2 regions of the Kineococcus gurbantunggutensis genome follow, and region 1 is predicted to be linked to the other one. Evidence: predicted binding sites of a transcription regulator. Region 1 holds the regulator's gene; the other holds the start of a gene.

The links. The regulator LexA, encoded in region 1, represses DNA repair genes until DNA is damaged. The targets are predictions, from matches to a motif close to TCGAACANNTGTTCGA.
Region 2: ruvA (Holliday junction branch migration protein RuvA) is a predicted target of LexA. The motif match lies at 3,753-3,768, and genes of this name have one in related genera.

What each region holds. Positions count from the first base shown of each region.
Region 1 is NZ_JBJLSG010000098.1:4,122-15,918, reverse strand. Features, by position in the region: gene ACRYR7_RS16965 (proteasome assembly chaperone family protein) at 1-703, opposite strand, end outside; gene nrdR (transcriptional regulator NrdR) at 748-1,248, opposite strand; gene ACRYR7_RS16955 (LysM peptidoglycan-binding domain-containing protein) at 1,441-1,908, opposite strand; gene lexA (transcriptional repressor LexA) at 2,204-2,950, shown strand; gene ACRYR7_RS16945 (aspartate/glutamate racemase family protein) at 2,973-3,641, opposite strand; gene ACRYR7_RS16940 (ATP-dependent DNA helicase) at 3,704-5,761, opposite strand; gene hflX (GTPase HflX) at 5,883-7,478, opposite strand; gene ACRYR7_RS16930 (class I SAM-dependent methyltransferase) at 7,593-8,249, shown strand; gene dapF (diaminopimelate epimerase) at 8,272-9,240, opposite strand; gene miaA (tRNA (adenosine(37)-N6)-dimethylallyltransferase MiaA) at 9,237-10,226, opposite strand; gene ACRYR7_RS16915 (antitoxin) at 10,293-10,607, shown strand; gene ACRYR7_RS16910 (hypothetical protein) at 10,651-10,800, shown strand; gene miaB (tRNA (N6-isopentenyl adenosine(37)-C2)-methylthiotransferase MiaB) at 10,873-11,797, opposite strand, start outside.
Region 2 is NZ_JBJLSG010000006.1:23,164-34,960, forward strand. Features, by position in the region: gene secD (protein translocase subunit SecD) at 1-1,254, opposite strand, end outside; gene yajC (preprotein translocase subunit YajC) at 1,411-1,794, opposite strand; gene ruvB (Holliday junction branch migration DNA helicase RuvB) at 2,017-3,087, opposite strand; gene ruvA (Holliday junction branch migration protein RuvA) at 3,107-3,718, opposite strand; gene ACRYR7_RS01805 (dienelactone hydrolase family protein) at 3,838-4,542, shown strand; gene ACRYR7_RS01810 (hypothetical protein) at 4,609-5,649, shown strand; gene ruvC (crossover junction endodeoxyribonuclease RuvC) at 5,712-6,302, opposite strand; gene ACRYR7_RS01820 (YebC/PmpR family DNA-binding transcriptional regulator) at 6,397-7,158, opposite strand; gene pdxT (pyridoxal 5'-phosphate synthase glutaminase subunit PdxT) at 7,192-7,866, opposite strand; gene ACRYR7_RS01830 (NUDIX hydrolase) at 7,895-8,443, opposite strand; gene pdxS (pyridoxal 5'-phosphate synthase lyase subunit PdxS) at 8,448-9,401, opposite strand; gene ACRYR7_RS01840 (hypothetical protein) at 9,466-10,098, opposite strand; gene ACRYR7_RS01845 (glycosyltransferase family 4 protein) at 10,104-11,249, opposite strand; gene ACRYR7_RS01850 (phosphatidylinositol mannoside acyltransferase) at 11,246-11,797, opposite strand, start outside.

The DNA of each region.
Region 1 (11,797 bases):
TGGCCGAGGCGGCCTCCAGCAGGCTCGTCACCGGCAGCGACAGGCCCGTCGCGCCCGCCAGGGTGCGCACCAGCACCGCGGCGGCGTCGGGGTAGTCGTTGCCGGCCAGGTAGTGCGGCACGTGCGCCAGCACCGAGAGCACGTCCCGGCCGGCCTGCGCACCGCGCAGGGCCAGCAGCGCCGCCGCGTGCCCGGGCACCTGCGCCTCCACGTCCCAGGTGCGGTACCCCTCCAGCAGCTCCGGGCGGCTGGCGCTGGCGGTGACCCCGCTGGGGCGGGTGTGCGGCACCGCCGTCGGCGCGGCGCTGAGGGTCGTCACCAGGCCCACGCCCAGGCGGTCGGCGAGCTGCCACACCGCGCGGCTGAAGCGCTCCCACTGCACGTCCGGCTCGGGGCCGCTCAGCAGCAGCACCCCGGCGCCCTCGGCGTCGCGCAGCACCTCCACCGTCAGCGCGGGGGCGTCGAAGTCCTCCCAGCGGTCGCCGGCGAAGGTCATGGTGGGCCGGCGCGCCCGGTAGTCGTGGAGCTGGTCGACGTCGAAGGTGGCGACCAGCTCGCGCTCGCACACGTCGCGCAGGTGCGCCACGGCCAGGCGCACGGCGGCGCCGGCGTCGATGAAGCCCGACAGGGCGACGACGAGGTGGGGCTCCACCAGCACCGGCGGTTGCCCCTCGAGGGTGTACAGCGACCCGGGATCCAGCATGGGCCCATTCTCGCCCGGCGCCGCCCGGGCGCCGGGGGCGCCCCTCAGGCGGGGGCGGCGGCCGCGGCCGGCCCGCCGGCGCGGCCGGCCAGCTCGGCGGCGCGCTCGGCGCGCAGCTGACCGATGGCCGCCTCGAAGTCGGCCAGCGAGTCGAACGCCTGGTACACCGAGGCGAAGCGCAGGTAGGCGACCTCGTCGAGCTCGCGCAGGAACGGCAGGGTGGCCAGGCCCACCTGGTGCGCGTCGACCTCGGCGGCGCCCTGGGCGCGGATCGCCTCCTCCACGCGGTGCGCGAGCAGGGCGATGTCGTCCTCGCTCACCGGGCGCCCCTGGCACGCCTTGCGCACGCCGGAGGCGATCTTCGCGCGGCTGAAGGGCTCGCTGGCGCCGGAGCGCTTGACCACGGACAGGCTCGCGGTCTCCAGGGTGGTGAAGCGCTTGGAGCAGTTCGGGCACTGGCGGCGGCGGCGGATGCTGCTGCCGTCCTCCGTCGTCCGCGAATCGACCACGCGCGAGTCCGCGTGCCGGCAGAACGGGCAGTGCACCCCAGCTTCCTCCCACGCAGCGCCGGCGCCGGCGCCGCCCGCACCGCACCCGCTCCGGGCGGCCGGCGCGGGAGCCGGGGACGGCCCGGACTCCTGATCGTCAGGTGACGGTACGTCGCCGGTGTCGGCGTCGGCAAGCCGCGCTGCGCGGCCGGGGACGCCGCGCGCGCCGCGCACCGCCCGCCGCCGGGCTCAGCGCTCGCCGGGCAGGAGCAGGCGCTGCCCGGCGAGCAGCGCCTGGGTGGCCAGGCCGTTGGCCTCGGCGATGTCGGCGGCGACCTCGCGCCAGTCCTGCCCCGGCGCCAGCTCGGCGGCGATGCCGGAGAGGGTCTGGCCGGGCAGCACGGTGACCACCCGCGGGCCCGCGCCGGGCGCGCGCTCGGCGGCGGCCGGCCCCCCGGCCGCGCCGGCCACCGCCAGCACCACGCCGGTGAGCACGCCGGCCGCGGTGCACGTCAGGGCCAGGCGGCCGCGCCGGGTCAGGCGCAGCCGCGCGGGCGCGGCCGGGCCGTGCGCCGCGCGCACCGGCGGGCGGGCCGCGGCCCGTCGGGCGGGGGCGGTGCCGCGGCGGGCGGGACGGGCGGCGCGCGCCGGGAGCGCCGCGGCCGGCAGGCGCACCGGCGAGCGGCGAGGGAGGGGGGCGAGGGCGGTGCTGCTCACGGGGAGGACCTCCGGCTCGGGAGCCGGTTCGAACGGGTGTTCGAGCCGGCGGGGCTGTTCTACCACCGGCCCGCCGGTGGCCGCGAGCCCCGCCGCGGGGGTCGCGGGGGGCGCGGGCCCCGCCCGGCGGGGGGGTGCGGGGCGCACGCTGCCACCCGCCGCCGACACGCGGGCCGTCCCCGGCGCGCCGGCGGGCGCCGCGCCGCTTCGAACACGTGTTTGAGGTGCCGCCCGCCCGCCGGTAGCGTGATCGCAGCCGCGCGACGCCGCGGCGGCGGGACGACGGGAGTGGGACGTGACCGACGCGCTGGACGGGACCGGACGGGACGAGCGCGGCGCGGCGGGTGCCCCGGCGCAGCCGCTGCCCGCCGGCACCCCGGGCCGCCCGGGGCTGACCGCGCGCCAGCGCGGCGTCCTGGAGACGATCCGCGAGGCGGTGGAGCGGCGCGGCTACCCGCCCAGCATGCGCGAGATCGGCCAGGCCGTCGGGCTGACCAGCCCCAGCAGCGTCGCCCACCAGGTCAAGACGCTGGAGCGCCTGGGCTACCTGCGCAAGGACCCGCGCCGCCCGCGCACCCTGGAGGTCGTCGCCCCCGGGCCGGTGCACGCCGCGGCGGGCGGCGACGGGGCGGGCGCGGACGAGGCGGGCGGGGTGGACGAGCGCCCCGCCGTGGCGTACGTGCCCGTGGTCGGGCGCATCGCCGCCGGCGCCCCCCTGCTGGCCGAGCAGGTCGTCGAGGAGGTCCTGCCGCTGCCGGCGCAGCTGGTGGGCGGCGGGCAGCACTTCGTGCTGCGCGTGGTCGGGGACTCCATGGTCGACGCCGCCATCTGCGACGGCGACTGGGTCGTGGTGCGCCAGCAGCCCACGGCCGAGAACGGCGACGTGGTGGCCGCCATGATCGACGGCGAGGCCACGGTGAAGGTGCTGCAGCGCAGGGACGGGCACGTGCGGCTGCTGCCGCGCAACGACCTGTACGAGCCCCTGGACGGCGACGAGGCCACCGTCCTGGGCCGGGTGACGGCGGTGCTGCGCAGCCTGTAGCGGCGGCGCGCGCCGGGCGGCGTCAGCGCCCGACGGGCACCACGAGCTCCACGGCGGCCTCCACGGCCAGCCGCGGGGAGGTCAGCACCGGCACGTGCAGGTCCCGCAGCAGCGGGGCCGCACCCACCATGCTGGCCTGGGCCAGGACGACGACGTCCACCGCCGGCTCGACGGCGCGCACGCCGCGGCGCACCGCGTCGGCCACGGCGGCGGAGTAGGTGACCAGGTCGCCGGACTCGAAGGCGCCCCAGGTGCCCGGGCAGTGCACGTCCACCAGCTCCACGGTGCGCCCGGCGGCCGCGGCCGCCTCCCGCAGCAGGGGGGCCAGGGTGGCCGCCGCCTCGGTCAGCGAGCTGACCAGCGCGATGCGCCGACCGGCCAGCACGGCGGCCTCGGCCATCGGCCGGTCCACGCGCAGCACGCGCAGGCCGGCCTCCGCCCCGACGCGCTCGGCCTCCGGGCCGGTCTCGGAGCAGGTGACCACCACCACGTCGGCGCCCTCGGCGACCAGGCGCCGCAGGCGGTCGGCGACGGCCCCGCGCACGGCCGCGGCGCCGCGGGCGCGCGCCGCGGCGAGCAGCCCGGTGTCCACCAGGTGCCGGTCGGTGACGGTCTCGTCCCGCTGGTGCAGGAGGTCGCGGAAGGTGCGGACGTGCGCGTCCGCGGTGTGCAGGAAGCCGACGGTGGCCACCGGGTGAGGATGCCAGGTGCCCGGCCCCGCGTCAGCAGGTGCGCCCCGACCGGTGCGGGCGCTCACCCGCCCGGCGCAGACGCCGCGGCGTCCAGGCGGGCCAGCGCCTGGCGGGCCGTCTCCGGCGAGGTGGTCGCCCAGAACCCGGGCAGGCTCTCGCGCAGGAAGCCGCCGTAGCGGGCGGTGGCCAGGCGGGGGTCCAGCACGGCGACCACGCCGCGGTCGCCCGTGGCGCGCACGAGCCGGCCGGCGCCCTGGGCCAGGCGCACCGCCGCGTGGGCCGCCGAGACGCTCAGGAAGCCGTTGCCGCCGGCGGCGTCCACGGCGCGCGCCCGCGCCGCCATGAGCGGGTCGTCCGGGCGCGGGAAGGGAATGCGGTCGATGACGACGAGCTGGCAGCTGGGCCCGGGCACGTCCACGCCCTGCCACAGCGACATGGTGCCGAACAGGGAGGTGGCCGCCTCGTCGGCGAAGCGCCGCACCAGCCGCGGCAGCCGGTCGTCGCCCTGGCACAGCACGGTGCGCCCGGTGCGCTCGCGCACGCCCGCGGCGGCCTCCTCGGCGGCGCGCCGGGAGGAGAACAGCCCCAGGGTGCGCCCGCCGGCGGCCTCCAGCAGGGCGGCGAGCTCGTCGAGGACCGCGTCGGGCAGGCCGGCGCGCCCCGGCGGGGGCAGGTGGCGGGCGACGTAGAGGATGCCCTGGCGGGCGTAGTCGAAGGGGCTGCCCACGTCCACGCCGGTCCACGGCGCCTCGTCGCGCGTGGCCGAGCGCAGCCCGAAGGAGCGTGCCACCGGCTCGAAGGAGCCGCCCAGGGTCAGGGTGGCGGAGGTGGCGACCACGGTGCGGTCGGTGAACAGCCGCTCGCGCAGCAGCCCGGCCACGGACAGCGGCGCCACGTGCAGGGAGGGGGCGCGCCCGCCCGGGCCGGCGGCGCTGACCCACGCGACGTCGTGCTCGGAGTCCGCCGCGAGGCGCTCGGCGACCGCGAAGACCTCCTGCACGGCCGCGCGCGCCAGGTGCCGGGAGCCGCGGGCCTCGGCGTCCTCCTCCTTGGCGGCGCCCTCGGTGGCGGTGCGCAGGTCGGTCAGCGCGGTGCGGGCGGCGTCGCGCACGGCCGCGACGGCGTCGGACAGCGCCGCCGGCCGGCGCTCCAGCCTGCCGGGGGCGGCGTCCTCCAGCGCGGCCTCCAGGGCGGCGCCGGCGTCCTCCAGGGCGTCGCTGACCAGGCCGGCGGAGCGGCGCAGGCGCCGCGCGGCGGCGCCCACCACGCCCGCGGACAGCTCCGCGGTGGCCACCGCCGTGAGCCGGTCGGCGAGCTCGTGGGCCTCGTCGACGACGAGGAGGTCGTGCTCGGGCAGCAGCTGGCCGGACCCCTCCAGCGCGTCGATGGCCGTCATGGCGTGGTTGGTGACCACGACGTCGACCTCGCGGGCGCGGGCGCGCACCCGCTCGGAGAAGCACGCGTCGGCGACGGGGCAGCGCTGCGCGCCCAGGCACTCGCGCGCCGAGACCGACACCTGCCGCCAGGCGCGGTCGCTGACGCCGGGGTCGAGCTCGTCGCGGTCCCCGGTGCGGGTGGTACCGGCCCACTCGCGCAGCCGCACGACCTCCCGGCCCAGCCGGCCGGCGTCACCGGCGCCGGTGTCGCCCGCGGGCGCCGCCACGTCGAACAGGGCGGCCTCCTCCTCGGGGAAGCCGCCGTCGAGCTTGTTGCGGCACAGGTAGTTGGCCCGGCCCTTGAGCAGCTCCCAGGTGGGCTCGCGGCCCAGCGCGGGGGCCAGGGCGCGGGCCAGGCGGGGCAGGTCGCGGTCGACGACCTGCGCCTGCAGCGCGATCGTGGCGGTGGTGACGACCGCGCGGCTGCCGCGGTGCACGGCGTGGGCCACCGCCGGCACGAGGTACGCCACGGACTTGCCGGTGCCGGTGCCGGCCTGCACGAGCAGGTGCCTGCGGGCGCGCACCGCGTCGGTGACGGCCTGCGCCATCCGCTCCTGGCCCTCGCGCCGCTGACCGCCGAGCTCGCGCACCACCACGTCGAGGAGGTCGGCGGCCTCGCGGCCGTCGACCTCCTCGCGCTGCGGGTGCTGCTCGTGGACCTGCTCGGTGCTGGGCGCGCTCACCGCACCATCCTCGCCGACACCTCCGACGTGCCCCGACGGCGTCCACAGCGCCCGCCCGGGTGCGCCGGGCGGGCGGTGGTGCGGGGCGGGCGCGGCGCGAGAGCGCGCCGCGCCCGCCGCCTCAGGCGCCGGCGGCGCTGAGGCGGAAGGGCTCCAGCTCGGCCGCCAGGCGCGGGCGGACCCGCGCCAGCATCCGGGTGCCGGTCCCGGTGTGCTCCTCGGAGAGGACCTGACCGGTGGTGTGCACCCGGTGGACCAGCTCGCCGCGGTCGTAGGGCACGCACACCTCCAGCTCCACGTCCGGCACGGGCAGCAGCTCGGCCATCCGCTCGCGCAGCTGCTCCACGCCCTCGCCGGTGCGCGCGGAGACCACGACGGCGCCGCGCTCGCGGGCCAGCAGCCGCTGCAGCACCTCCGGGTCGGCGACGTCGGCCTTGTTGATCGCCACCAGCTCGGGCACCCGGTGCGCCTCGACCTCGGCCAGGACGGAGCGCACGGCGGCGAGCTGCCCCTCGGGGTCGGGGTGCGAGCCGTCCACGACGTGCAGGACGAGGTCGGCCTCGGCGACCTCCTCCAGGGTGGAGCGGAACGCCTCCACCAGCTGGTGCGGCAGCTGGCGCACGAACCCGACCGTGTCGGTCAGGGTGTACGGGCGCCCCTCGGGCGTCTGGGCGCGCCGGACGGTGGGGTCCAGCGTGGCGAACAGCGCGTCCTCCACGAGCACGCCCGCCCCGGTGAGGCGGTTGAGCAGCGAGGACTTGCCCGCGTTGGTGTACCCGGCGATGGACACCGACGGCACCGCGCGCGCCACCCGCAGGGAGCGCTTGGCGTCGCGGGCCGTGCCCATGCCGCGGATCTCCCGGCGCAGCTTGGCCATGCGGGAGCGGATGCGGCGGCGGTCCAGCTCGATCTTCGTCTCACCGGGGCCGCGCGAGCCGATCCCGGCACCGCCGGCGACGCGGCCGCCGGCCTGGCGGGACATCGACTCGCCCCAGCCGCGCAGGCGCGGCAGCAGGTACTCGAGCTGGGCCAGCTCCACCTGCGCCTTGCCCTCGCGGCTCTTGGCGTGCTGGGCGAAGATGTCGAGGATCACGGCCGTGCGGTCGACGACCTTGACCTTGACGATGTCCTCCAGCCCGCGGCGCTGGGAGGCGGACAGCTCCCCGTCGCACACGACGGTGTCCGCGCCCTCGGCCGCCACCAGCTCGGCCAGGGCCTCGGCCTTGCCGGCGCCGAGGTAGCTGGCCGGGTCGGGGGTGGAGCGGCGCTGCAGGACGCCCGCCAGGACGTCGGAGCCCGCGGTCGCGGCGAGGGCGGACAGCTCCTGCAGGGAGACCTCCGCCTCCTGGCGGGTGGAGTCGGCGCTGGACCAGACCCCGGCCAGGACGACGCGCTCCAGGCGCAGCTGCCGGTACTCGACCTCGGTGACGTCGGCGAGCTCGGTGGACAGGCCGGCGGCGCGGCGCAGGGCGCGGCGGTCGGCCAGGTCGAGCTGGTCGCCGTCGACGTCGCGGGCCCCGGGGCCGTCCGCCCCGTGCTCACCGGTGGGGGCCGCGCCGTCGTGCCCGGCGAGGATGCGGGCCAGCGCGCGGTCGAACTCGGCGTCGCGGTCCGCCTCGCGGGCGCCGTCCAGCACGGGCTCGTGCTGCTCGGGGCGCTCGCTGTCCTGCGACGACGACGTCGCGGACGGCCGGACCGGCGAAGAGCGGTGGTTCATGGACCTCCCAGGTCGTGCTGCCCCTCAGGGGTTGAGGGGACCAGCATCCCGTCCAACGCCCCGCCGGTCCACGGGATTCCGCCCGGCGCGCCTCGCGGGCCTACCCTGACCGGCGTGGTGAGCACCCGGGTGGACGGCGAGCAGGCGGGCGGGGGCACCGGGGAGCACTACTTCACGGCGCGCCCGGCGGCACCGGACGAGCGGCGCGAGGTCGAGGTCGAGCTGGCCGGGCGGCGGGTGTCGGTGCAGACCGCGCGCGGGGTGTTCAGCGCCGAGCGCCTGGACCCGGGCACCTCGGTGCTGCTGCCGCTGGTGCCGCGGGACCCGGCGGCCGGGGGCGACGTGCTGGACCTGGGCTGCGGCTGGGGCCCGGTGGCGCTGACGCTGGGGCTGCTCCAGCCGCGCCGGCGGGTGTGGGCCGTCGACGTCAACGAGCGGGCGCTGGACCTGGCCCGGCGCAACGCCCAGCGCCTGGGCGTGGACGTGCGCGCGTGCCTGCCGGACGAGGTGCCCGCCGACGTGGCGTTCGCGCAGCTGTGGTCCAACCCGCCGATCCGGGTGGGCAAGGACGCGCTGCACGCGCTGCTGCTGCGCTGGCTGCCGCGCCTGGCGCCGGGGGGCGAGGCGCACCTGGTGGTGCAGAAGAACCTGGGCGCGGACTCGCTGCACCGCTGGCTGGACGCGCAGCTGCCCGCCGTCCTGCCGGGGGCGGCGACCGCGCGCACGGCCTCCTCGAAGGGCTTCCGGGTCCTCACCGTCCGGCGCGGCTGAGCGCCCCGCGCGCGCGGGGCGCTCAGGCGGGCACGGGCTCGGCCAGCAGCGCCGGGGAGAGGGTGCCGGTGGCCACCAGCACCGCCGGCCCGGTGAGCCACACGGTGCCCGCGGACAGGCTGGAGCCCTCGCCCACGGTGACGACGACCTCCCCGCCGGGCACCTCCACCCGCCACACGTCCGGGGAGCCGGCCCCGGCCCACGCGCGGGTGGCCAGCGCGGCCGCGCACGCGCCGGTGCCGCAGGAGCGGGTCTCCCCCACCCCGCGCTCGTGCACGCGCATGCGCACGTCGCCCACGTCGGCGACGTGGTCGCCGGTGACGTCCACGGCCAGCAGCGGCACGACCAGCTCGACGTTGGTGCCGTGCGGGGGCGCCGGGTCCACCTGCGGGGCGTGCGCGAGGTCGGCGGCGTCCAGCTCGGCCGGCTCGGCGAGCGCGACGACGGTGTGCGGGTTGCCCAGGTCCAGCGACAGCGCCGGGCGGACCACGCCGTCCAGGCCGGCGACGGCGACGAGGGCGTCGGAGCCGTCCGCCAGCGCCCGCTCCCCGCCGCTCAGGCGCCAGGGGCCCATGTCGGCGGTCCAGCGCCCGTCGGGCTCGCGGCGCAGGCGCTTGAGCCCGGCGCGGGTGCCCACGGCGAACCAGCGGCCGTCGCCGGCCTCGGCGGGCAGGTGCCCCTCGCGCAGGAGCAGCTCGGCGAAGACGCGCACCCCGTTGCCGCACATCTCGGCGACCGAGCCGTCGGCGTTGCGGTAGTCCATGAACCACTCGGCCTCGGCGGCGAGGGCGGCGCCCTCGGGCAGGGCCGCGCAGCGCACGGCGCGGATCAGCCCGTCCGCGCCGATGCCGGCGCGCCGGTCGCACAGCCGCGCCACGAGCGCGGGCGAGGGGTCCCAGGCGCCCTCGGGGTCCGCGACGAGCACGAAGTCGTTCTCGGTGCCGTGGCCCTTGGTGAAGGCGACCGCGCCGGGGGTGCTCAGGCTGCTCACGCGGCCGACTCTACGGCCAGCAGCTCCAGCACCCGCCGGGCCAGCTCCTCGGGGTCGGAGCCGTCGGGGGCCTCCACCCAGCGCACCCGCTCGTCGCGGCGGAACCACGACTCCTGCTTGCGCGCGAAGCGCCGGGTCAGGCGCGCGGTGAGCTCGGCGGCCTCGGCCTCGGTGGTGGTGCCGTCGAGGGCGTCGAGGACCTGCGCGTAGCCCAGCGCGCGCGGGGCGGTCAGCCCCTCGCGCAGCCCGGCGGCCTCCAGCCGGCGCACCTCCTGCACCAGGCCCTCGTCCCACATGCGGCGCACGCGGGCGTCGATGCGGGCGTCGAGCTGCTCGCGCGGCACGCTCAGGCCCACCTGCACGGCGGGGCGCACGTAGCGCTGCTCGGGCAGCGAGGCGGCGAAGGGCAGGCCGGTGACCTCGCCGACCTCCAGGGCGCGCACGACCCGCCGGCCGTTGGAGGGCAGGATGCGCCGCGCCGCCTCCGGGTCGCGCTCGGCGAGCTCGGCGTGCAGGCGCTGCGGCCCCACCTCGGCCAGGCGCGCCTCCCAGCGCGAGCGCACGGCGGGGTCGGTGCCGGGGAAGCGCATGTCGTCCAGGGCCGCGCGCACGTAGAGCCCGGAGCCGCCCACGAGCAGCGGCGTGCGGCCGCGGGCGGCCACCGCGTCGAGGGCGGCGCGGGCGTGCCGCTGGTAGGTGGCCACGTCCGCGGCCTGCGTGACGTCCAGGACGTCGAGCAGGTGGTGCGGCACGCCGCGCCGCTGCGCCTCGCCGAGCTTGGCGGTGCCGACGTCCATGCCGCGGTACAGCTGCATGGCGTCGGCGTTGACGACCTCCGCGCCGATCCCGCCGGGGCCGGGCAGCAGGTGCGCCAGCGCCACGGCCACGTCGGACTTGCCGGAGGCGGTGGGCCCGACCACGGCGACCACGGGCGCGGCGGGGAGGGCGGGCGCTACGGTGCCCTGCGGTGATCTCGACTGGCCCACGCGCAGATGGTGGCAGACAGTGGGACCCGCACGGACGCGAGCACCGGAGGAGGAGCCGTGGGCACCATGAAGTTCCTGGGGCTGAAGCTGGACGAGGCCGTGGAGCAGGCGCGGGTGGCCGCCGAGCAGGCCCGCACCCGGGCCGGGCAGTTCGCCGGCCAGCACTCGCAGCAGGCCGAGGGCGTGCTGCGCAAGGCCACCACGTTCGTCAACGAGCGCACCGAGGGCCGCTACGCCGGCCCGCTGGAGCGGGCGTCGAAGGTGGCGCAGAGCGGCTGGGAGCGCGCCGCGGGCGTGCGCCCGGGCTTCGAGGGCTGGGGCACGCCGATGCGCGGGGGCACCCGCACCGACGGCACGCCGATGTCCGGTCCCGCGCGCTGAGGGACGTCCGGGACGAGGGGCCCGGCACGACGAGGAGGACGAGATGACGATCCCCACCCCACCGCCGAGCACGCCGCAGCCGCCGAGCCCGGTGCCGCAGCCGGGCTCGCCGGGCGAGCCGCCGCTGCCGGACCCGGGCCCGGTGCCCGGCCCGGACCCGCAGCCGGGACCGGCGGCTCCCCCGCCGATGTGAGACCGGCGCGCACGAGGGCCCCGCACCGCCACGGTGCGGGGCCCTCGCGCGTGCGGGCGGGGGCGGCGGGCCTCAGCGGCGCCGGATCGTGGGCAGGCCCAGCCCCACGGGGCGCGGGCCGGCGGGCGCGGCCGGCTCGGGCCGCGCCTGGCGGGCCTGCCAGGCGTCGCCGGCGCGGGTGCGGCGCACCGCGAAGGCGTCGGTGGCGTCGGCCTCGAGGTAGTGCGGCGCGCCGCGGCTGATCGTCACGGTCGCCACGTCCCCCGGACGCGGCGCCTGCGCGCCCTCGGGCAGCGAGAAGTGCACCAGCCGGTTGTCCGGGGCGCGCCCGGACAGCCGCCGCGTGGCGGCGTCCTTGCGGCCCTCGCCCTCGGCGACGAGCACGTCGAGGGTGCGCCCGACCTGGGCGCGGTTCTCGGCGTAGGCGATCTCGTCCTGCAGCGCGGTCAGGCGCTCGTAGCGCTCCTGCACCACGGCCTTGGGCACCTGGTCGCCCATGGTGGCCGCCGGGGTGCCCGGGCGCGGGGAGTACTGGAAGGTGAAGGCGCTGGCGAAGCGCGCCTCGGCCACGACCTCCAGCGTCTGCTGGAAGTCCTCCTCGGTCTCGCCGGGGAAGCCGACGATGATGTCGGTGGTGATCGCCGCGTCGGGGATGCGCCCGCGCACCTCCTCCAGGATGGACAGGAAGCGGGTGCGCCGGTAGGAGCGGCGCATGGCGCGCAGGACGGCGTCGGAGCCGGACTGCAGCGGCATGTGCAGGCTGGGCATGACGTTGGGCGTCTCGGCCATGGCGTCGATGACGTCGCTGGTGAAGCTGGAGGGGTGCGGGCTGGTGAAGCGCACCCGCTCCAGGCCCTCGATGCCGCCGGTGGCGCGCAGCAGCTTGCCGAAGGCGAGCTTGTCGCCGAACTCCACGCCGTAGGTGTTGACGTTCTGCCCCAGCAGGGTCACCTCGAGCACGCCCTCGGAGACCAGCGCCTCGACCTCGGCGAGCACG
Region 2 (11,797 bases), on a different contig from region 1:
GGCACTGGCCTGCGTGAAGTTGCCGGTGATCTCCGGGTCGGTGGCGATGGTCTGGCTGACCACCGGGGCGGTGACGACGAGGCCGTCCAGGACGGCGGCGAAGCGGTTCTTGGGGTCGCTCAGCTGCGAGATGCGCGCGGTGAGCGCCTCGAAGGCGTCGTCGCCGCTGGCGTTGAAGGACAGCTGCACGGTCCAGCCGCCGGTCGCGTAGCCCTGCGAGTTGCGCGCCTGGGCCGCGGTGGCGTTGGTCAGCTGGGTGCCCTCGAGCTCGGCCGGGCCGAGCACGTACTTCTCGGTGCCGTCCTGGCTGCAGGTGACCAGCGGCAGGGCCGGGTCGTCGACGAGGCCGCCGGTGCGCTGGGCCGGGTCGGTGCAGTCCAGGTTCTGGAACACCTCCACCAGGCCGGGGCTGGACAGCCAGGCGTCGTCGCTGGCGTCGGTCGGGGCCGGGCTGGGCGTCTGGCTCGGCTGGCCCGGGCCCGGGGTGGGCGCCGGGGTGGCGATGTCGGCCAGCGAGGGCGGGGTGGCCGGCGCGGCGGGCTCCGCCGGCACCGCCGGGTCCGCGGGCGCGGCGGTCTCCGCGGGCGCGGCGGTCTCCGCGGGCGCGGTGGTCTCCGTCGGGACGGCGCCGGCCTGCTGCAGGGCCGCCGGCGCGGCGGCGCCGTCGGCGCTCTGCGTGGGCTCGGGGGTCGCCGCCGGGGAGGCCGTCGCGCCGTCGGCGGGGGCGGCGCCGTCGGTCGGGGCGGCGCCGTCGGTCGGGGCGGGCGTCGCGCCGTCGGTGGGCGTGGCCCCGTCGGTGGGCGTCGCGCCGTCGGTGGGGGCGCCCGTGGGCGCCGGGGCGGCGGGCGGGGCGACCGGCTCGGCGAAGAGCACCACGCGCATGCGCAGCTGCGCGGAGCGGGCGATGAGGTCGAGCTGTTCGCGGCTGGCCTGCCCGGGGATGGACACCGAGATGTTCTGCCCGCCCTGCACCTGCACCTGCGACTCGGACAGCCCGGTGGCGTCGACGCGCTGGCGGATGATGTTCGCGGCGCGCTGCACCTGCTCGCTGTCGACCTCGCCGCCGCCGACGGCGCGCGGGGTGAGCACCACCTGGGTGCCGCCCTCGAGGTCGAGGGCCAGACCCGGCGCCCACCGCGCGGCCCCCCAGATCGAGCCGGCGCCGACGGCGCCGAAGACGAGCGCGGTCAGCAGGACCAGCAGGACCAGGAAGCGGCCGGGGCGGGGTCGGCGGATGGGTGCGCCTCGGCGCACGCGCGGGGGCCTGTCGTTGGACACTGGGTACCTCGGGACGGCGCTCACCGGGTGACGGTCGTCACCCGGTGGACGCAAGCTTGTCACTCTTCGTGGACAGGTGCCGTCTTACCAGTCACCGCTGTGCACGGGGACGGGGGATCGGCGGACGGAGCCTCAGGGCCGCGGCGCACCGCCGTCCGCGGGGCCGTCGCCCTCGGCGACGTCCTTGCGCAGGTCCAGGCCGCCGGCCTGACCGGCGGCGGTCGCGCCCGGCGCCCCGTCGGCACCGGCGAGCGCCGGGGTCACGACGCGGGCCACGGCGCGGCGCGCCCAGCGGGTGCGCACGCCCGGGGCGATCTCCAGGGTCACCACGTCGCCGTCGACGGCGACGACCGTCCCGTAGGTCCCCGAGGACGTCATGACCTCCGCGCCCGGCCCGACGCTGCTCTGCATCTCCAGCTGCGCCCGCTGCTGCTTGCGCGTCCGGCTGAACATGAAGACCAGCAGGGCGATCATCAGCACCAGGAAGATCAGCTGGCTACCGCCGCCACCACCCACGACATCCCTCTCCGCACCGGTGGGTTCGACGGCTCACCGGCGCCCGCGCCGGCCTCGTGCCGGCACGGCGGGCCAACGGCAGGCACCCGCCGCGGGTTCCTCGCCCCGGCCGGCGCCGGTCGCCCGACCCGCCCGCGCAGTCTAGACGGGTCACCCGGACGGCCCTGGACAGCGACGCGGCCGGTCCCGCGGTCGATCCGCGGGCCGATCCGGCGGTCGGCCTCAGACCGTCCCGGGACCCTCGGCGGGGTCGGCGCCGGCCCCCTCCGGCTCCGGCGGCAGCTGCCAGGGCGCGTCGCGCGGCGGGGTCAGCCCCAGGTGCGCCCACGTCTCCGGCAGCGCCACCCGCCCGCGCGGGGTGCGCCCCAGCAGCCCCTCGCGCACCAGGAAGGGCTCGGCGACCGTCTCGACGGTCTCGGCCTCCTCGCCCACCACGACCGCCAGCGTCGACAGGCCCACCGGCCCGCCGCCGAAGCGGCGGCACAGCGCGTCCAGCACCGACCGGTCCAGCCGGTCCAGGCCTCGCTCGTCGACCTCGTACACCTCCAGCGCGGCGCGCGCCGCGTGGCGGTCCACCAGCCCCGAGCCGCGCACCTGCGCCCAGTCGCGCACCCGCCGCAGCAGGCGGTTGGCGATGCGCGGGGTGCCGCGCGAGCGCCGGCCGATCTCGGCGGCGCCCTCCGCGGTCAGCTGCACCCCCAGCAGCGCGGCCGAGCGGCGCAGCACCTGCACCAGCTCCTCGGGGGTGTAGAAGTCCAGGTAGCCGGTGAAGCCGAAGCGGTCGCGCAGGGGCGCCGGCAGCAGGCCGGCGCGGGTGGTGGCGCCCACGAGGGTGAACCGCGGCAGCTCCAGCGGGATGGCGGTGGCCCCGGGCCCCTTGCCGACGACGACGTCGACGCGGTAGTCCTCCATGGCCATGTAGAGCATCTCCTCCGCCGGGCGCGCCATGCGGTGGATCTCGTCGAGGAAGAGCACCTCGCCCTCGTCCAGGGAGCTGAGCACGGCGGCGAGGTCCCCGGCGTGCTGGATCGCCGGGCCGCTGGACTGGCGCAGCGGCGCGCCCATCTCCGAGGCGACGATCATCGCCAGGGTCGTCTTGCCCAGGCCGGGCGGGCCGGAGAACAGGACGTGGTCGCTGGTGCCGCCGCGCGCCCTGGCCGCGTCGAGCACCAGGGACAGCTGCTCGCGCACCACCTTCTGGCCGACGAACTCGTCCAGCCCGTGCGGGCGCAGCGCCGACTCGGCGGCGCGCTCGCCCTCGTCGGCCCCCTGGGTGACGATCCGCTCGCTCACGTGCCCCTCCCCCTCCCCCTCAGCGTCCCGACAGGTGGCGCAGCGCCGCCCGCAGCACGGCCGGCACGTCCGGGGTGCCGTCCGCGTCCTGCTCCACCACCGCGTCCACGGCGTCCCCGGCCTGCTTGAGCGGGTAGCCCAGCCCGACCAGGGCGTCGACGACCTGCCGGCGGCGGGCGTCGTCGTCGGCCGCGGGCGCCGCGGCGGGCGGGGCCCCCGGCGCGCCGAGCGGCGGCCCCAGCCGGTCCCCCAGCTCCAGGCAGATGCGCTGCGCGCCCTTCTTGCCGATGCCCGGCACCCGCACCAGCGCCGCGTGGTCCTCGGCGGCCACGGCGGCGCGCAGGCCGTCGGGGCGGTGCACCGCCAGCATCGCCAGCGCCAGGCGCGGGCCCACGCCGGAGACGGTCTGCAGGACCTCGAAGACCTCGCGCTCGTCGGCGTCGGCGAACCCGAACAGCGTCAGGGAGTCCTCGCGCACCACCGTGCTCGTGGCCAGCGAGCCCTCCTCGCCGACGCGCAGCGCCGCCAGGGTGGCGGGGGCGGCGTGCACGAGCAGCCCCACCCCGCCGACCTCGACGACCGCCGAGTCCAGCCGCACCGCGAGCACCCGCCCGCGCACCGACGCGATCACACGACCTCCAGCCCCGGCGCGGGACGCAGCCCGCGCGAACACCTGTACGAGCGAAGGCTAACCAGGGGCGGCGACACCCCCCGCGCGGCGCGCGGCGGCACCGGGCACGATCGGGTGCCGTGAGCCACGAGCAGCACGCCAACCCCCGTCAGAACGTCACCTTCGACTCCGCCTCCGAGAGCGGGCACGCGCACGGCTACCTGCGGGTGCCGGACTCCGGCAGCGGTCCCGGCGTCGTCGTCGTGCAGGAGTGGTGGGGCCTGACCGACCACGTCGCCGGCATCGTCGACCGCCTCGCCGCCGAGGGCTTCGTCGCCCTGGCCCCCGACCTGTACGGCGGGCGCACCACCCACGACTCCGAGGAGGCCCGGCGCTTCCTCGTCGAGCTGCCCCCCGAGCGCGCCGCCCGCGACCTCGCCGGCGCGGTGACGTACCTGCTGCAGCGGCCGGAGACCACCTCCTCCACCGTCGGCGCCGTCGGCTTCTGCATGGGCGGGGCGTTCGTGCTGACGCTCGCGGCGCAGCAGGGCGAGCGGATCGGCGCGGCCGTGCCCTGGTACGGCGTGCCCGGCCCGGACACCGACTTCTCCGGGGTGCGGGCCGCGGTGCTGGGCCACTTCGGCGAGGAGGACGCCTCCGTGCCCCTGGACGCCGTGCGCGCCACCGAGCAGCGCCTGCGCGAGCAGGCCGGGGTGGACGCCCGCTTCGAGGTGTACCCGGCCCCGCACGCCTTCTACAACGACGAGCGGCCCAACTACCGCCGCGAGTCCGCCGAGCTGGCCTGGGGGCGCACCACCGCGTTCCTGCGCGAGCACGTGCGCTGACCCCCGCGCCGTCCCGGGCCCGGCCGCCGAGTGGCCGAGCGCCCGGGACGGCAGGACAGTGGCGCGGTGACCCGAACACGCTCCCCGCGCCCGCGCCGCCCGGTCCACACGGTCCTCGCCGGCGCCGTGGCCGGTGCCGCCGGCACCACCGTCCTGAACGCCGTCACCTACGGCGACATGGCCGTGCGCGGCCGGGCGCCGAGCACCGTGCCCGAGCGGACGGCGACCGCGCTGGCCGAGCGGCTGGGCCGCCCGGTCGGCGGCCGCGGCGCCGAGCTCGAGCACCGCACCACCGCCCTGGGCGCCCTGTCCGGCTACGCGGCCGGGGTGGGCGTGGGCAAGCTGGTGGGCCTGACCCGCGCCGCCGGGCTGCGCATGCCCGCCGGGCTGGGCGGCGTCGTCACCGGCGCGCTGGCCATGGCGGCCAGCGACCTGCCCGCGCACGCCCTCGGCGTGACGGACCTGCGCACCTGGACGGCGCAGGACTGGGTCTCCGACGCGCTGCCGCACCTGGCGTACGGGCTGACCACGCACGCGGCGCTGCGCGCGCTGGACCCGCCGGCCGCGCACGAGCGCGCGACGATCGTGGACCTGCCCTCCCTCGGCGGTCACGGCGGGCGCGTCGGCCCGCGGGGCGCGCGGACGCCCTCGCGCGCTTCGGCGGGCCTGGTGGTGCGCAGCGCGCTGCTGGGCGTGGCCGCCGGCGGGCGCAGCACCCTGGGCCTGGCCGGCCCGGCGCTGCTGTCCGCCGGGACCCGCGCGCTGCCCGGCGGGGCGCCCGCCGCGGTGCTCAGCACCCTGGCCCTGGGCGGGGAGCTCGTCGCCGACAAGCTGCCCTCCACCCCCAGCCGGCTCAGCGCCGCCGGCCTGCCGGCGCGGCTGGTCTCCGGCTTCGCGGGGGGCGCGGTGCTGGCCCGCCGCGAGCACGCGCGCACGCTGCTGCCCGCCCTGGCCGGTGCGGCCGGGGCCCTGGCGGGCTCGCACGCCGGGGCGGCGTGGCGCGCCTGGGCCGGGCAGCGCGTGCCGGACGTGGAGGCCGCGCTCGCCGAGGACGCCGTGGCGCTGGCGCTGACCCTGGCGGCGACGCTGCCGCACCGCCGGGGCTGACCGCCGGGGCTGACCGCCGGGGCTGACCGCCGGGGCTGACCGCCGGTGGGCCGGGCCGCGCCTCAGCGCGGGCGGCCCACCGGGCGCCGGGCCGCTGCCCGCGCCGCCTCCGCGTAGGAGTTGCGGCGCCCGGTGACCAGGGCGGCGTGCGCGGCGGCCTCCAGGCGCGTGGTGCCCGCGCCGCGCCACAGGTGGCACAGCGCCAGCGCGAGGGCGTCGGCGGCGTCGGCGGGCCGGGGCGGGGCGTCCAGGCCCAGGATGCGCGTGACCATCGCGGTCACCTGCTCCTTGTCGGCGCGGCCCGAGCCGGTGACGGCGGCCTTGACCTCGCTGGGGGTGTGCATCGCCACCGGCAGCCCGCGCCGGGCGGCGGCGACCATCACCAGGCCCGCGGCCTGGGCGGTGCCCATCACCGAGCGCACGTTGGCCTGGGCGAAGACCCGCTCCACGGCCACCACGTCCGGCTCGTGCTCGTCCAGCCAGCGCTCCAGCCCCTCGGCCACGGCGAGCAGGCGGGCGGGCACCGGCTCGTCGGCCGGGGTGCGCACCACCCCGACGGCGACCATGCGCACGCGCCGGCCCCCCGCGCCGGGGGACTCCACCACCCCCAGCCCGCAGCGGGTGAGACCTGGGTCGACGGCGAGGACGCGCACGGCCCCCACCCTCGCACGGTGCGGGGCGGGGGCCGTGGCAGCGGGCCGCGCGCGCCGGGCGGGGCCCGGCGCGCTCAGCGGGCGGCGGTGCCGCTCAGGCGTCCTCGAGGGCGGCCATGACGTCGTCGGAGACGTCGTAGTTGGCGAAGACGTTCTGCACGTCGTCGCAGTCGTCGAGGGCGTCGACGAGCCGGAAGACCTTCGCGGCGCCCTCGGCGTCCAGGGGCACCTGCACGCTGGGCACGAAGCTGGCGTCGGCGGAGTCGTAGTCGATGCCGGCGGCCTGCAGCGCCTCGCGCACGGCCACCAGGTCGGTCGGCTCGCACACGACCTCGAAGGTGTCGCCCTGGTCGGTGACCTCCTCGGCCCCGGCCTCCAGGACGGCGGTCAGGACGTCGTCCTCGGTGAGGCCGGTGCCCTCCTTGCCGATGACGACGACGCCCTTGCGGCTGAACATGTACGCCACGCTGCCCGGGTCGGCCATGGACCCGCCGTTGCGGGTCATGGCCGTGCGCACCTCCATGGCCGCGCGGTTCTTGTTGTCGGTGAGGCACTCGATGAGCAGCGCCACGCCGTTGGGGCCGTAGCCCTCGTACATGATCGTCTGCCAGTCGGCCCCGCCGGCCTCGGCGCCCGAGCCGCGCTTGACGGCGCGCTCGATGTTGTCCGCGGGCACGGAGGTCTTCTTCGCCTTCTGGATGGCGTCGTAGAGCGTGGGGTTGCCCGCCGGGTCACCCCCGCCGGTGCGGGCCGCGACCTCGATGTTCTTGATCAGCCGAGCGAAGCTCTTGGCGCGCTTGGCGTCGACGACGGCCTTCTTGTGCTTGGTCGTCGCCCACTTGGAGTGGCCGGACATTGCTGTTCCCTCCGCCGTTCGCTCGCTGACTCGTCAACTGCCCCGTGGGCTGCCCGCCGACCCCAAGCCGCGCCGCTCCTCGTGCCCCCGTCCGCGGAGCCGGTCTCGCACGAGCTCCACGAAGTAGCGGTGCACCCGGTCGTCCCCGGTGATCTCCGGGTGGAACGACGTCGCCAGCAGATCGCCGGAACGCACTGCGACGATCCTACCCGCGGCCGGGCCGGAGCCCACGCGGGCGAGGACCCGCACGCCCTCACCGGCCTCCTCCACCCAGGGGGCGCGGATGAAGACGGCCCGCACGGGCCCGCCGTCGCCGGTGACGCCCTCGACGGGCAGGTCCTCCTCCCAGCTCTGCACCTGCCGGCCGAAGGCGTTGCGGCGCACGGTGACGTCCAGACCGCCGAGGGTGCGCTGGTCCGCCGCGCCGTCCAGGACGCGGTCGGCCAGCAGGATCATGCCCGCGCACGAGCCGTACACGGGCAGCCCCTGCGCGATGCGCTCGCGCAGCGGCCCGTGCAGCTCGAAGGCGCGCAGCAGGCGGTCGATGGTGGTGGACTCCCCGCCGGGCAGCACCAGGCCGTCCACCGCGTCCAGCTCGCCCTCGCGGCGCACCGTCACCGCGCGCGCCCCGCCGGCCGTCAGGGCCGCCACGTGCTCGCGCACGTCGCCCTGCAGGGCCAGCACACCGATCACGGGCTCGTCGCGCACCACGGGGGCGAGGGTAGGGCCGCGCGGCTCAGCCGATGCGCCGGGGTGGGCCCGCCCAGCGCCCGGGCGGTGCGGGCAGCTCGGCCAGCAGCTCGGCCAGCAGCCCCGCCAGCCCGGCGGGGTACACGGTCTCGGCGGTGCCGGCCAGCTCCTCCGGGGTCCACCAGCGCACGTCGGTCAGGGTGGCCAGCTCCAGGGGCGTCCACCGCTCGCGCGACAGCTGCGCCGGGGCGTCCGGGCGGTGCACGAAGAACTCCTCGTGCTGGCGGCAGGGCTGCCCCAGGTAGGGGAAGTCGGCGGTGCGCACCCACACCGGGCCGGTCAGGTCGGCGGGGGCGACGACCATGCCGGTCTCCTCCAGCAGCTCGCGGGCGGCGGCCTCGCGGGCCGGCTCCCCCGCGGCGCGCCCGCCGCCCACGGTGAACCACCACGCCCGGCCGGGGGCGGTGGGGTCGGTGCCGCGCACCAGCAGGACGCGGTCCGCGCCGTCGAGGACGACGACGCGGGCCGCGCTGCGGGTACGGGTCCCGTCGGGGTCGGTGCCCCACTCGGGCCCCAGCGGGTCGTGCTCGGTCAGCGGGTCACCAGCCGCGGGTGGCCAGGCGGTGCGGCTCCGGGATCGCCTCGACGTTCAGACCGACCATGGCCTCGCCCAGCCCGCGGGAGACCTTGGCGATCATGTCGGGGTCGTCGTGGAAGGTCGTGGCCTTCACGATGGCCTCGGCGCGCTTGACGGGGTCGCCGGACTTGAAGATGCCCGAGCCGACGAAGACGCCCTCGGCGCCCAGCTGCATCATCATCGCCGCGTCGGCCGGGGTGGCGATGCCGCCGGCGGTGAACAGCACGACGGGCAGCTTCCCCTTCTCGGCGACCTCGCGGACCAGCTCGTAGGGGGCGGCGAGCTCCTTGGCGGCCACGTACAGCTCGTCCGGGGCCATCGAGCGCAGCCGGTTGATCTCGGCGCGGATGGTGCGCATGTGCGTGACCGCGTTGGAGACGTCGCCGGTGCCGGCCTCGCCCTTGGAGCGGATCATCGCCGCGCCCTCGGTGATGCGCCGCAGCGCCTCGCCGAGGTTGGTGGCCCCGCACACGAACGGCACGGTGAAGGCGTGCTTGTCGATGTGGTGCGCGTAGTCGGCGGGGGTGAGGACCTCGGACTCGTCGACGTAGTCCACGCCCAGGGACTGCAGCACCTGCGCCTCGACGAAGTGGCCGATGCGCGCCTTGGCCATCACCGGGATGGAGACCGCGTCGACGATCGACTGCACCATGTCGGGGTCCGACATGCGCGAGACGCCGCCCTCGGCGCGGATGTCGGCGGGCACGCGCTCCAGCGCCATGACCGCCACGGCGCCGGCGTCGGCGGCGATCCTGGCCTGCTCGGCGGTGACGACGTCCATGATGACGCCGCCCTTGAGCATCTCCGCCATGCCGCGCTTGACGCGGTCGGTGCCGACGGCTGGACCGGCGCCGGCCGCGGTCTCGGCCTGCGGGACGGGGTGCCCGGCGCTGCGGGTGCTCTGCTCGGTGCTCACGGTGCTCACGCCTCGCGGTTGCTCTGGGGTCTGCTCCGGGCTCGCCCGGACCTGGGGGGTCATCCTACGAGCCGGTCGCGACGCCCCCGCCCGGAGCTCCGTCCTCGGTGCCGTCGTCGAAGTCGGCGGTCTCGGGCAGGCGGGCGTGCCCGGCCAGCCTCGCCCAGCGCACCAGCCGCTTGGCCCGCAGGCGCCGCGCCTGCACGACGGCGTCGTTGTGGAAGCGCCGCGCCAGGCCCACCCGGCGCGCGGCGTCGCGCACCCGCGCGGCGCCGCCCTCCGCACCGGTCTGCGCACCCCCGTCCGCACCCCCGTCCGCACCCCCGTCCGCGCCGTCGTCCGCGCCGTCGTCCGCGCCGGGGGCGGGGAGGGCGGCGGCCAGGGCGCGGGTGAGGTCGCTCTCGGCGCGCCAGCGCTGCGCGTCGTCGGCGGCGGCGGCGTCGCGCAGCGCCGCGGGCGTGCGCGGGGCGTCCAGGCCGGCGGTGGCGGCGTCGGCCAGCAGCAGCGAGGACGCCGGGTCCAGCAGGCCGGAGGTGGCCAGCTCCAGCGCCGCCGAGGCCCGCCGCGTCAGCTCCGCGTCCAGCGCCGCCCGGCTCGTCTCCACCCGGCGGTGCAGGCGGTCCAGCCGCTGCGCCGTGGCCGACAGGTACCAGGCCAGCAGGCAGAGCAGGAGCAGGGCCGCCAGCGCCCACGCCAGCGCCGTCACCCGCCGGCCCTGCGCTGCTCCCCGGGCCGGTGCGCGTCCTCGCCCGTGCGCACCGTCTCGTAGACGGCCAGGACGTCGGCGCCCACGGCCGCCCAGTCGTAGCGGCGCGCGGCGCGCTGCCCGGCGCGCGCCAGCCGCTCGCGCCGGTCCGGGTCGCCCAGCAGGCCGAGCAGCGCCCCGGCGGCGGCGGCGGCGTCGCCGGTGGGGAAGAGCACCCCGTGCGCGCCGTCGTCGAGGACCCGCCGGAAGGCGCCCAGGTCGCTGGCGACGACGGCGGCCCCGGCGGCCAGGGCCTCCACCAGGACGATGCCGAAGCTCTCCCCGCCGGTGTGCGGGGCCAGGTAGACGTCGGCCGAGGCCAGCAGGGAGCGCTTGGCGTCGTCGTCGACGGCGCCGAGGAACTCCACCGCCGAGGGGTCCGCCAGCGTCGCGCGCGCGGCCTCGACGTCGCCGCGGCCGGCGACGAGGAAGCGCGCGCCGGGCAGCGCCGCGCGCACCCGGGGCACGGCCTCGCACAGCACCCCCAGGCCCTTGCGCGGCTCGTCGAGGCGGCCGACGAAGGCCACGACGGGCCGCTCGGGCGTGCCGCACCACTCCGGCCGGCGCGGGGCGCGGGCGAAGCGCTCGGTGAACACCCCGTTGGGCACCACCACGGCGTCGCCGCCGACGTGCTCGACGACGGTGCGGCGGGCGTCCTCGCTGACGGCGATGCGCGCGGCGATCTTCTCCAGGCTGGGGCGCAGCAGCGGGAACGCCGCCTGCATGGCCCGCGAGCGCAGGTTGGCGGTGTGGAAGGTCGCCACGACGGGGCGCTGGGCGGCCCACAGCGCCAGCAGGGAGGTGCTCGGGGAGAGCGGCTCGTGCACGTGCAGCACGTCGAAGCCGCCGTCGGCGACCCAGCGCCGGACCCGGGCGGCGGTCAGCGGCCCGAAGGACAGCCGGGCCACCGAGCCGTTGTAGGGCACCGCCACGACGCCGCCGGCGGCGTCGGCGAACGGCGGCAGCGTGGCGGGGTCGTCGGCCGGGGCCAGGACCCGCACGTGGTGGCCCAGGCCGGTGAGGTGCTCGGCGAGGTCGCGCACGTGGAACTGCACGCCGCCGGGCACGTCGAAGGAGTACGGGCAGACGATCCCGATCCTCACCGCCGCCCCCGCTCCCCGCGCTCCCCCCGGGCGGCCCGGGCGGCCCGCGCGACGTCGTCGGCGAACAGCGGCTGCAGGACGTGCCAGTCCTGCGGGTGGGCGCGCACGCCCGCGGCCACGGCGTCCGCGCACGCCTGCGTCATGGCGGCCACCGCCGCGTCGCGGGCCGCCCGGGCGCCGCGGGCGGGGTCGGCCGGCGGGCGCCGCACCTCCGCGCCGAACTCCACGACGAGGGTGCGCGGCCGGCCGGGCGCCCCCTCGTACCAGAGCGAGGCGGGGAACAGGGCGGCACCGGAGGCCAGCGCCAGCGCGGCCGGGCCGGCGGCCACGGGCACCTGCTCCCCCAGGAAGCGCACGGGCACGCCGTTGCCGGACAGGTCGCGGTCGCCCAGCAGCGGCACGAACGCCCCGGCGCGGGCGCGGCGCACCAGGGTCGGGAAGGTGCCGGGGTCGCCCAGCGGCAGCACCTCCATCCCCAGGGAGCGCCGGAAGGAGAGGAAGCCCTCGAAGACCGCCTCCGGGCGCAGCCGCTCGGCGACGGTGACGAC